DNA from 3 places in the Neoaquamicrobium sediminum genome. Region 2 is predicted to be linked to each of the others. Evidence: riboswitches for the same ligand, from Rfam matches in the RefSeq annotation. Region 2 holds a riboswitch; each other region holds the start of a gene.
The links. Region 2 has a riboswitch for cobalamin ahead of V1479_RS00055 (TonB-dependent receptor domain-containing protein). Riboswitches for the same ligand answer to the same signal wherever they lie in the genome.

Region 1: another riboswitch for cobalamin. It lies ahead of V1479_RS20395 (CbtB domain-containing protein); the one in region 2 lies ahead of V1479_RS00055 (TonB-dependent receptor domain-containing protein).
Region 3: another riboswitch for cobalamin. It lies ahead of V1479_RS20150 (aromatic ring-hydroxylating oxygenase subunit alpha); the one in region 2 lies ahead of V1479_RS00055 (TonB-dependent receptor domain-containing protein).

Annotation. Positions count from the first base shown of each region.
Region 1 covers NZ_JAZHFV010000006.1:754,596-757,862, forward strand. Annotated here, with positions in the region: gene cobW (cobalamin biosynthesis protein CobW) at 1-598, opposite strand, end outside; gene V1479_RS20390 (DUF1636 family protein) at 595-1,035, opposite strand; cobalamin riboswitch at 1,073-1,273, opposite strand; cobalamin riboswitch at 1,334-1,530, shown strand; gene V1479_RS20395 (CbtB domain-containing protein) at 1,562-1,738, shown strand; gene V1479_RS20400 (CbtA family protein) at 1,754-2,485, shown strand; gene cobU (bifunctional adenosylcobinamide kinase/adenosylcobinamide-phosphate guanylyltransferase) at 2,478-2,996, shown strand; gene cobO (cob(I)yrinic acid a,c-diamide adenosyltransferase) at 2,996-3,267, shown strand, end outside.
Region 2 covers NZ_JAZHFV010000001.1:9,896-13,162, forward strand. Annotated here, with positions in the region: gene wecB (non-hydrolyzing UDP-N-acetylglucosamine 2-epimerase) at 1-757, shown strand, start outside; cobalamin riboswitch at 801-1,004, shown strand; gene V1479_RS00055 (TonB-dependent receptor domain-containing protein) at 1,184-3,043, shown strand; gene V1479_RS00060 (ABC transporter substrate-binding protein) at 3,058-3,267, shown strand, end outside.
Region 3 covers NZ_JAZHFV010000006.1:703,941-707,207, forward strand. Annotated here, with positions in the region: gene V1479_RS20140 (aldehyde dehydrogenase family protein) at 1-527, opposite strand, end outside; gene deoC (deoxyribose-phosphate aldolase) at 540-1,571, opposite strand; cobalamin riboswitch at 1,733-1,940, shown strand; gene V1479_RS20150 (aromatic ring-hydroxylating oxygenase subunit alpha) at 2,065-3,267, shown strand, end outside.

The DNA of each region.
Region 1 (3,267 bases), on a different contig from region 2:
CTTCGGCCCGGCGTCTGGCGGCATCGTCCAGCAGGTCGCTCTTGGACAGCACGATCAGGTCCGCGCAGGCGACCTGATCCTCGAAGACTTCCTCTACCGGGTCTTCGTGGTCGATCGATTCGTCCGCGGCCCGCTGCTGTTCGAGCGCGTTGCGGTCGCCGGTCACCTCGCCCGCGGCAAGCGCGGGTCCGTCGACGACCGCCACCACGCTGTCCACCGTGACGCGGTTGCGCACGGCAGGCCACTGGAACGCCTGCACCAGCTGCTTGGGCAGGGCGAGGCCCGACGTCTCGATCAGTATGTGGTCGACCTGCGTGCCGCGCGACAGGATCTTGTCCAGAGCCGGCACGAAATCGTCGGCGACGGTGCAACAGATGCAGCCATTCGCCAGTTCGACGATGTCCTCCTCGGAGCAGTTCTCGACGCCGCAGCCGCGCAAAATTTCGCCGTCGATGCCAACATCGCCGAACTCGTTGACGATGACGGCGAGTTTCCTGCCGCCGGCATTCTCGATCAGGTTGCGGATAAGCGTGGTCTTGCCGGCGCCGAGAAAGCCGGTGATGACCGTGCAGGGGATGCGCTGGACCGAAGTGTTCATTTGAGATCCTGAAGGTTGGCTGCTGTGGGGACGCGGGCGATGAGGCCGCGCTTGAGCGCTTCGGGCCGATTGCGGAACGGCATGAAACCATCGGATGAGCCGGCAAAGAGCTCCGCGCCCGCAACGAGGTCTGCGGCGTTGTCGGTGTCGAGTTCACCGAAGATGTAGCTCCACGAGCCGGCGCGCAGCACGGCGGCGCTCAGGCCTCGCTTGCAGTTGCCGAGACAGGCGACCTGCCTGACGTCGACCGTGCTGTCTGCTGCGGCCTCGCGGGTGGCGTCGGCCAGCGCCGATCCGGGTCGTGGAAAGGTTTCGGCCGGCGTGCCTGGATAGCGGCAGGAACTGCAGACGATGATGGTGACCGCGGACGCGGTCTCGCTATCTGCCGAAGAGGCATCGAGGTCCGGCTTCAACTCGCCGGAAATTATGTCCGTCACATTGCGCTCCTTGCCCGGGAACACCCGCCGGGCGGTCAGGATTGGGTCTGCGACGGCAGGTCTCCTGGCTCACGGATCGCTGCTCCTGCCGCCTTCCCGAAGCACCCGCTTCAGTGGCATTCGACAGGAACTATCCGTCTACAGTTGCGGGGACAGCTACGGATTTGCCCGAAAGCGCACCGTATTCCCTCTTAGCCTGTCACCTCGCGGCGACAGGACCGTCGGCGTCCATTTAGGTCGCCCGAGGTAAGGCTGTCAACGCGGCTCGATTGAAGGTTGCGGCAGCCGATGATTGCGCTATGGTGAATACGTCGTCGGTTCCCGCAAGGGACCAGAGGGAATGCGGTGAGGGCCAACAGCGCCCGATTCCGCGGCTGCCCCCGCAACTGTAAGCGGAGAGCCTTTCCCCAAAAGCCACTGGAGCATTCGCTTCGGGAAGGCGGGGAAGGGCTGTGACCCGCGAGCCAGGAGACCTGCCGCCGGCCATCGAAACACGTTCCCTCGGGTGGAGGGGAAAGGACGAATCATGGCTACTTCATCTGGTGCAATTGCTGCGACATCGTCGCAGTCGCGCCTATTGCAACTCTCGCTCGCAGGTTTTCTAGGCCTTTTCATCACCGGCTTTGTGGGCTTCTCCCACATGGAGGTGGTGCACAATGCCGGCCACGACTACCGCCATTCGATGGCATTTCCCTGCCACTGAGACGAGAGTTAAGCCATGACCATTTTTCGTAACGTCGTGTTCGTCGCGGCGCTCGCCGGCCTGCTCGCAGGTCTCGTCATGACTGCCATGCAGGTTGCCTTCACGGTTCCCCTCATTCTCCAAGCCGAAGCCTATGAAGGCACCGGCGAAGAAGGTGCTGCGGCTGAAGAATCACACGATCACGGTGCAGCCGGGCACAGCCATGGCGACGAGGCCTGGATGCCCGCCGACGGGCTGGAACGAACCCTCTACACCGCCCTTGCAGCCATTGTGACCGGCATTGGCTTCAGCCTGCTGCTGGTTGTTGGATCCGAACTGGTTGGCGGGATCGCCGGCTGGCGGCAGGGACTATTCTGGGGGTTCGCTGGTTTCTCGGTGTTCACGCTTGCGCCCGGACTAGGCCTGCCGCCCGAACTGCCGGGCATGCCTGCCGCCGATCTCTTCGCGCGGCAGGCATGGTGGATCGGTGTCGTCATTGCCACGGCCGGTGGCCTCGCGCTTATCGCGCTGACGCGGTCGGCGGCGCTGGCGGCCCTGGGTGCCGTGCTGATCGTGCTGCCGCACGTCATCGGCGCTCCGCAGCCGGAGAGCCACGATACGCTGGTCCCGGCCCATCTCCACCACAGCTTTGTTGTGGCGGTGACCGTGACCAACCTCGTCTTCTGGCTGGCTCTCGGCGCCATGGTTGGCGTGCTGCGGCCGCGTTTCGCGCAGGGGCTCGGCGAGCCGCAAAGCAGCCTTGCCTGACCCGACTGGTACGCTGACTTTCGTCCTCGGCGGCGCGCGCTCGGGAAAGAGCCGCCACGCCGAGGAACTGCTGTCCGCAGAACCCACACCGTGGACCTATATCGCTACGGCGCAGGCCCTCGACGCGGAAATGGCGGAGCGGATCGCCCATCATCGCGCGCGCCGAGATTCTCGATGGCACACCGTCGATGCGCCACTGGACCTCGTCGACGCGCTGGAAGCGTTGCCCGGGGGTCGTCCGGTTCTTCTGGATTGCCTGACCCTGTGGCTGACGAATGTGATGCTGGCCGAGCGTGACGTCGAGGCCGAATCGCAGCGGCTGGCTGATGCCCTCGCCAGCCCGCATGGGCGCTGGGTTGTCGTCGCAAACGAGGTCGGGCTCGGCATCGTGCCGGACAACGCGCTTGCGCGCCGGTTTCGCGATGCTGCAGGTCGCCTCAACCAGATGGTTGCGGCGCGCGCTGATAGCGTGGTCTTCATGGTCGCCGGCCTGCCGATGAAAGTGAAGTGATGCGCGAGATCGACGAAAAGCAAGCCGAGCGCCACAAGGCCAAGATGGAGAAACGCAAGGCCGTGCAGGACGCCGAGGTCGCCGGCAAGACGGTCGAAAAGGGTCTTTTGGTCGTCAATACCGGGCCGGGCAAGGGCAAGTCGACTGCGGCGTTTGGCCTTGCCTTGCGCATGCTGGGACACGGTCGGCGGGTCGGTGTCGTGCAGTTTGTCAAGGGCGCATGGAAGACGGGCGAGACGCAGGCGCTCGAGCGCTTCGGAGACATGTTCGT
Region 2 (3,267 bases):
CGACATCATGCGTCCGTGGCCAGAGGAGATGAACCGCAGCGTCATCGACGTGGTCGGACGCTGGCTCTTCGCGCCGACGCCGCAGGCGCGCCAAGCCTTGCTCGACGAACGGATCGACGCTTCGCGCATCGCCGTTACCGGCAACACCGTCATCGACGCGTTGCTGATGGCCTCCGATCTGATCGAGGGCGACGCGGCGAGGCAAAATGCGATCGCCTCGGATTTCACCTATCTCGATCCGGCCAAACGTCTCTTGCTGGTCACGGGGCATCGCCGCGAAAACTTCGGCGGTGGCCTGCGCCGCATGTGCGAGGCACTCGCGCGGCTGGCGAGGCGCGGCGACGTGCAGGTCGTCTATCCGGTCCATCTGAACGAGAACGTACAGCAGGCCGCACGCGAGACCCTGTCCGGCGTGGACGACGTCTTCCTGATCGATCCACTGGAATATCTGCCGTTCATCTACCTGATGCGTCGGTCGCACCTCATCATCACCGATTCCGGCGGCATCCAGGAGGAAGCGCCGTCGCTCGGCAAGCCTGTGCTCGTCACCCGCGACGTGACGGAGAGGCCAGAGGCAGTAGAAGCCGGCACCGCACGTTTGGTCGGAACAGATCCTGACGTCATCGTCCGTGAGGCGACCCATCTTCTCGATTCGCCCGAGGCGTACAGGCGTGTCAGCGAAATCACCAACCCCTACGGGGACGGCAAGGCCGCCCAGCGGATCCTCGAAGCGATCAGGATCGGCATTTCCCGTTGATCCAACGGCATCCAACTGCGTTGACGAGCGGCTTCGCACGCGATAGCACGATCTTGGAACTGGTTCCGCCGCGAGGCGGATGAAAATGGGAACGCGGTGCGGCCTTTGTGGGCCAATGCCGCGGCTGCCCCCGCAACTGTAACCGTTGAGCCAACTACCGGACATGCCACTGGCCTCGATCGGCCGGGAAGGTGGAAGGAGGCGATGACACGGGAGCCAGGAGACCTGCCGTTCCAGTCACCCAAGCCAGGATACGGGGTGTGTCCTAGCGCGGTCGTCCGTCGCGGTGACATCGAAAGTTGCCGCATGCCGGAAACGGCCGGGGTTCGATGTGCATTCGCCCGTCATAAGCCTCAAGCCTGAAACCGTCTGCGGTTCTGATGAAACCGGGGCGCGTAGCGCCCTTGCCTGGAAGCGGGGACAGACATGAGACAGTGGATTTTGACGGCAAGCGCGCTGGCGCTCGCATGTGGGGCGGCGCAGGGGCAGAGCGCGCTCGGTACGGACAACGACACGACCGTTCTGGACACGATCGTGGTAACGACGCCGTTGCGGCGCGAGACGCCGCTGATCCGTTCGACGTCGTCGGTGACGGTTGTCGACGAGGCGGAGATAGCAAGCTCGGCGGCGGCCGACTTGCCGTCGTTGCTCAAGCGCTACACCGGCGTTTCGATAACCAGCTACGGTGGCCAGGGCGCTTCATCCAACGTGCAGCTTCGGGGCATGTCCTCGACCCAGACGCTGGTGCTGGTCAACGGCGTGCGCACCGCAGCGGCAACAAGCGGCACCAGCTCGCTTTTCAATATTCCGCTGTCGGCGATCGAGCGTATCGAGATCGCCAAGGGGCCTCATTCTTCGCAATACGGCGCCGATGCGATGGGCGGCGTCATCAACATCATCACCAAGCGCGGCGGTGCCTGCGGTGACGGCCGCAATTTCTGCGGCAGCGTGACGGCGGGCGTCAGCCATCCGTGGGGTGCGCAGCTATCCGCAGACCTTCGTGGCGAGGTGGACGGCCTCGAATATTCGGTCGGCGGCGGCATCCTTGGCACGCGTGGCTACGACTTCACCCTGCCGACGACCTGGGGGCACGAACCCGATGATGACGGGTTCATGCAGGGCTCGTTCAATTTCTCGCTTTCCAAGCAGTTCGGCTGGGGCCGGCTCTATGCCGACGGTCTCTTCTCGCGTGGCCGCAGCCAGTATGACGCCACCGCTCCCGGCTTCAACGAGGTCGACACCACGACTTTCGCTGGCAAGGCCGGTGCAACCTTCGACCACACCGACGACTGGTCGTCGACGGTGGAATTTTCGAGCGGCGTAGACCTGAGCACGAATTTCCGTGACGGCGTGCCGGGCGAGGACGAATTTGACACGACCCGCTATGGCGTTCTTGCATCGACAGAAAAGAGCTTCACGACTGGACTGGTCGACCACACGCTGCTTGGCGGCTTCGAGGTCTATCGCGAAAGCGTCGACACCACCTTGCCGCTAGCCGTCACGGGCCGCACGCTTGCAGCCGGTTTCGCGCAATACTCGCTCGACTATGGCGCGCTTACCGTCGATAGCGGCATCCGCCACGACTACAACGAGCAGTTCGGTGATGCGACCACCTACAATATCGGCGCCAGCTACGAATTCGTGCCGGGCCTTGTCGGCCGCGCATCCTATGGTACGGGCTTCCGCGCCCCGACCTTCAACGACCTTTATTACCCTGGCTATTCCAATCCGGACCTGCGCCCGGAGAAGTCGCAGACCTACGAGGTCGGGCTAGCCTGGCAGCCGAACGCCGATACCAGCGTCGATCTCGTTTTCTACCAGACGTGGCTGCGTGACGCGATCGCCTCAATGCCGGCGACCTATATCCCGTTCAATGTCGCGCGTGCGCGCATCACCGGCTTCGAGGCATCTGTGTGGCACGCTTTCGACGAGCGCTGGAGCGGCAAGGTGACCCTCGACGTGCGCGATCCGGTCAATCTCGATAACGGGCTCCATATCCCCAACCGCGATCGCTTCAAGGCGGGCGCGGAGCTGAACTTCGCCGCCACCGACAAGCTCGACCTGTCGGCCAAGGTGCTCTACGTGGCCTCCAAGCACTCGAACGTGGCCAACACCACCAGGGCGCCGGACTATGTTACGGTCGATCTTTCCGCCAGCTATCGCTTCGATGAGAAGTCGACGATGAAGTTCTCGGTCGAGAACCTGTTCGATGAGACGTACGAGACTGTTGCGGGCTACCGCGCGCCGGGCCGGACGATCAATTTGAGCCTGACACGGCAATTCTGATCGGGAAACGCGCCGTGTTCATCGCCCGCGCCATAGTTGCCGTTTCCCTGACAATTGCTGCGGGGATATCGCCGGCGCGGGCGACCGACGCCGCACCAAGCCGCGTCGTCTCGATGAATGTCTGCACCGACCAGCTCGCCATGCTGCTGGCCGCGGAGGGGCAGCTCCACTCCGTTTCGCACCTTGCCGGCGATCCGGGCGTGTCCGTGCTGGCCGACGAGGCG
Region 3 (3,267 bases), on a different contig from region 2:
GCGAGCATCAGCAACGGGAAATTCCACGGGATGATCTGGCCGGCCACGCCGACCGCTGCATAGCCCGGGAACTCCTTGCCCAGCGACTGCGCCCAGCCGGCATGATGGATGAAGTGGCGGACGGCCAGCGGCACGTCGATGTCGCGGCTTTCGCGGATCGGCTTGCCGTTGTCGAGCGATTCCAGCACGGCGAACAGCCGCGCATGGCGCTGCATGGCGCGACCGATGGCGTAGAGCACGCGCGCGCGCTCATAGCCGGAAGCGGCCTGCCACTTCGGCAACGCCTTGCGCGCGGCGGCCACAGCGGCGTCGATGTCGTCATGCCCCGCCTCGGCCAGGCTCGCCAGATGCTTGCCGGTGGCGGGCTCGGCCGTGTCGAACGTCTTGCCGCTCGCCGCCTTCTTCCACTGGCCGCCGATGAACAGGGACGCCGCGAAGTCGCGCGAGGCAAGCCACGCATCGGCTTCGTTGCGCGCCTCCGGGGCAGGGCCGTATTCCATGGCGTGATAGCGTTCGAGAATGTTCACGGTCGTTCCCCGTCAGGCCATGGCATGTCGATGGGCGGCCGAGTAGTGGCCGGTCAGGTGGTGTTCGAGCTGCCGCTCGATGTCGGTAAGCAGGCTCGACGCGCCGAAGCGGAAGAGGTCCGGTTCCAGCCAGCGGCGGCCGAGTTCTTCCTTCATCAGCACCAGCCAGTCCAGCGAGGCTTTGGCCGTGGAGATGCCGCCGGCAGGCTTGAAGCCGATCTTGAAGCCGGTGCGCTCCTCATAGGCTCGGATGGCGCGCGTCATGATGAGGCCGACCGGCAGGACGGCATTGACGCTTTCCTTGCCGGTCGAGGTCTTGATGAAGTCGGCACCCGCCATCATCGACACCATCGACGCGAGCATCACATTGCGCAGCGTCGACAATTCGCCGGTGCCGAGGATGACCTTCAGGTGCGCTTCCCCGCAGGCTTCGCGGAACTGCGCGACTTCGTTGTAAAGCACCTGCCACTTTGCGCCCAGAACCAGGCCGCGCGGGATGACCACGTCGATCTCGTCGGCCCCATCGGCGACCGACGCCCTGATTTCGGCGATCCGTGTTTCCAGCGGCGACAGCCCGTGCGGAAAGGCGGTGGAGACGGCGGCGACATGGATGCCGGTGCCTTCCAGCGCCTTGACCGCGGTCGCGACAAAGGGATGGTAGACGCAAACAGCCGCTGGCCGGATCACCGTTTCGCCCAGCCCGAGGCCGGCGACCAGATCGGCGCGCAGCGGGTTGCGCGCCTTGGCGCAGAGGCGGCGCACGCGCTCGTCGGTGTCGTTGCTGTTCAGCGTCGTCAGGTCCATCAGGCTGATTGAGCGGAGCAGCCATGCCGCCTGATTGTCGGCCTTGATCGAGCGGCGCTTGGTCAGCGTCGTCGCGCGACGCTCCAGTGCCGAGCGGTTCACATGCCGCATCTCTTCCAGCCAGCCCAGATCCAGCTTAATGCCGGGATTGCGCGGCAGGTCGGTATGCGCAGCCGCAGCCGCTGTCGGCAGCGTATGCAGGCTGGCGCCGGCAGCCTGTCGTGTCGAGGTGCTCGTCATGGCACTTTCTTTGTCCCGTTGGTCAAAGTTTATGCAGCTATCGCACGAATTCGAGCGAAACGAAACGGTGCGACGCAGCATGCCGCAGCGTTGTGAACCCTGTGTCGTCTTTGCGTCTGCACGGTGTCGCTTTCGCGTGTTTGCCGGCGATGCAGCCGTGGTTAGATGTGCGTGCCTGAGGTGCTGCTTCGTGTCGATCGAAGCGGAGAATTGGGAAGCCGGTCGAAATCCGGCGCTGCCCCCGCAACGGTAGCGGAGCTGAATGTCCCGACGGGAGACCACTGGACGACAATGTCCGGGAAGGTGTCGGGAAGGTCCTGCAAGGGACGGCTCCGGAGCCCGGAAACCAGCCTTCGGCATACGAAACCGACTGATCGCGGTGGGCGGTCAAGAGGCGAAGCGGCGCGGACAGGCCTGCATGGCCATGTCGCGGCTCCTCCTTCCCTCCATCACCACCAGTTCAGTCCTTGTGATGACGATGCGAGGACAGGACATGGATGCGCGCAACGAAATGCTGGGGCTGATCCGCAGCCGCAGATACGGCTATTCGCTGGAACAGCCCTTCTACACCGATCCCGAGTTCTTCCGGCTCGACATGGACCTGATCTGGTATCGCGACTGGCTATTCGTGGGCCACGATTGCGAACTGCCGAAGCCCGGCAGCTTCTTCACCGTTCAGGTTGGCCGGTATCCGGTCGTGCTGGTCCGCGATCGTGACGGGCAGATACGCGCCTTCCACAATTCCTGCCGGCATCGCGGCAGCCGCGTCTGCGCGGCCCAGAAGGGCCTCTCGGCGCGCCTCGTCTGCCCCTATCACCAGTGGACCTACGATCTCGACGGCAAGCTCCTGTTCGCACGCCAGATGGCGGATGATTTCGACCCGTCGCAGTTCTCGCTAAAGCCGGTCGCCTGTGAGAGCGCCGGCGGCTACGTCTTCATCTGCCTTGCGCCGGAGCCGGCCGACTTCGGGCCGTTCCGGGCCATGATGGAGCCCTATTTCCTGCCGCATCGGCTGGCCGATGCAAAGGTCGCCTACGAATCCACCATCATCGAAAAGGGCAACTGGAAGCTGGTCTGGGAGAACAACCGCGAGTGTTACCACTGCGCGGCCAACCATCCCGAGCTTTGCAAGACATTCCCGGAGGCCCCGACGGTGACGGGCGTCAACGGCGCCGAAAGCGACCCCGAGATGCTGGCGCATTGGGCGAAATGCGAGGCGGCCGGGCTGCCTTCGCGCTTCCGCATCGACGCGGGCGGCCAGTATCGCGCGACCCGCGCGCCGCTGCTGCGCGATGCGGTCAGCTACACGATGAGCGGCAAGCGCGCGGTGAACCGCAACCTTTCCGACACCGTCTCCACCGACCGCATCGGGTCGCTGCTGCTCTACCACTACCCGACGACATGGAACCACATTCTTGGCGACCACGCCGTTACCTTCCGCGTGCTGCCGATCAGCGCTACCGAGACCGCCGTCACCACCAAGTGGCTCGTGCACAAGGATGCGGTGGAAGGCATGGACTACGACCTTGCCGAATTGACCCATGTCTGGACCGAGACCAACGACCAGGACCGCAGGATCGTCGAGGAAAACGCCTTCGGCATCAACTCGCCCGCCTACGAACCCGGCCCCTATTCCGAGTTGCACGAGGGCGGCGTGATCCAGTTCGTCGAATGGTACGCCTCCTTCATCGAGCCG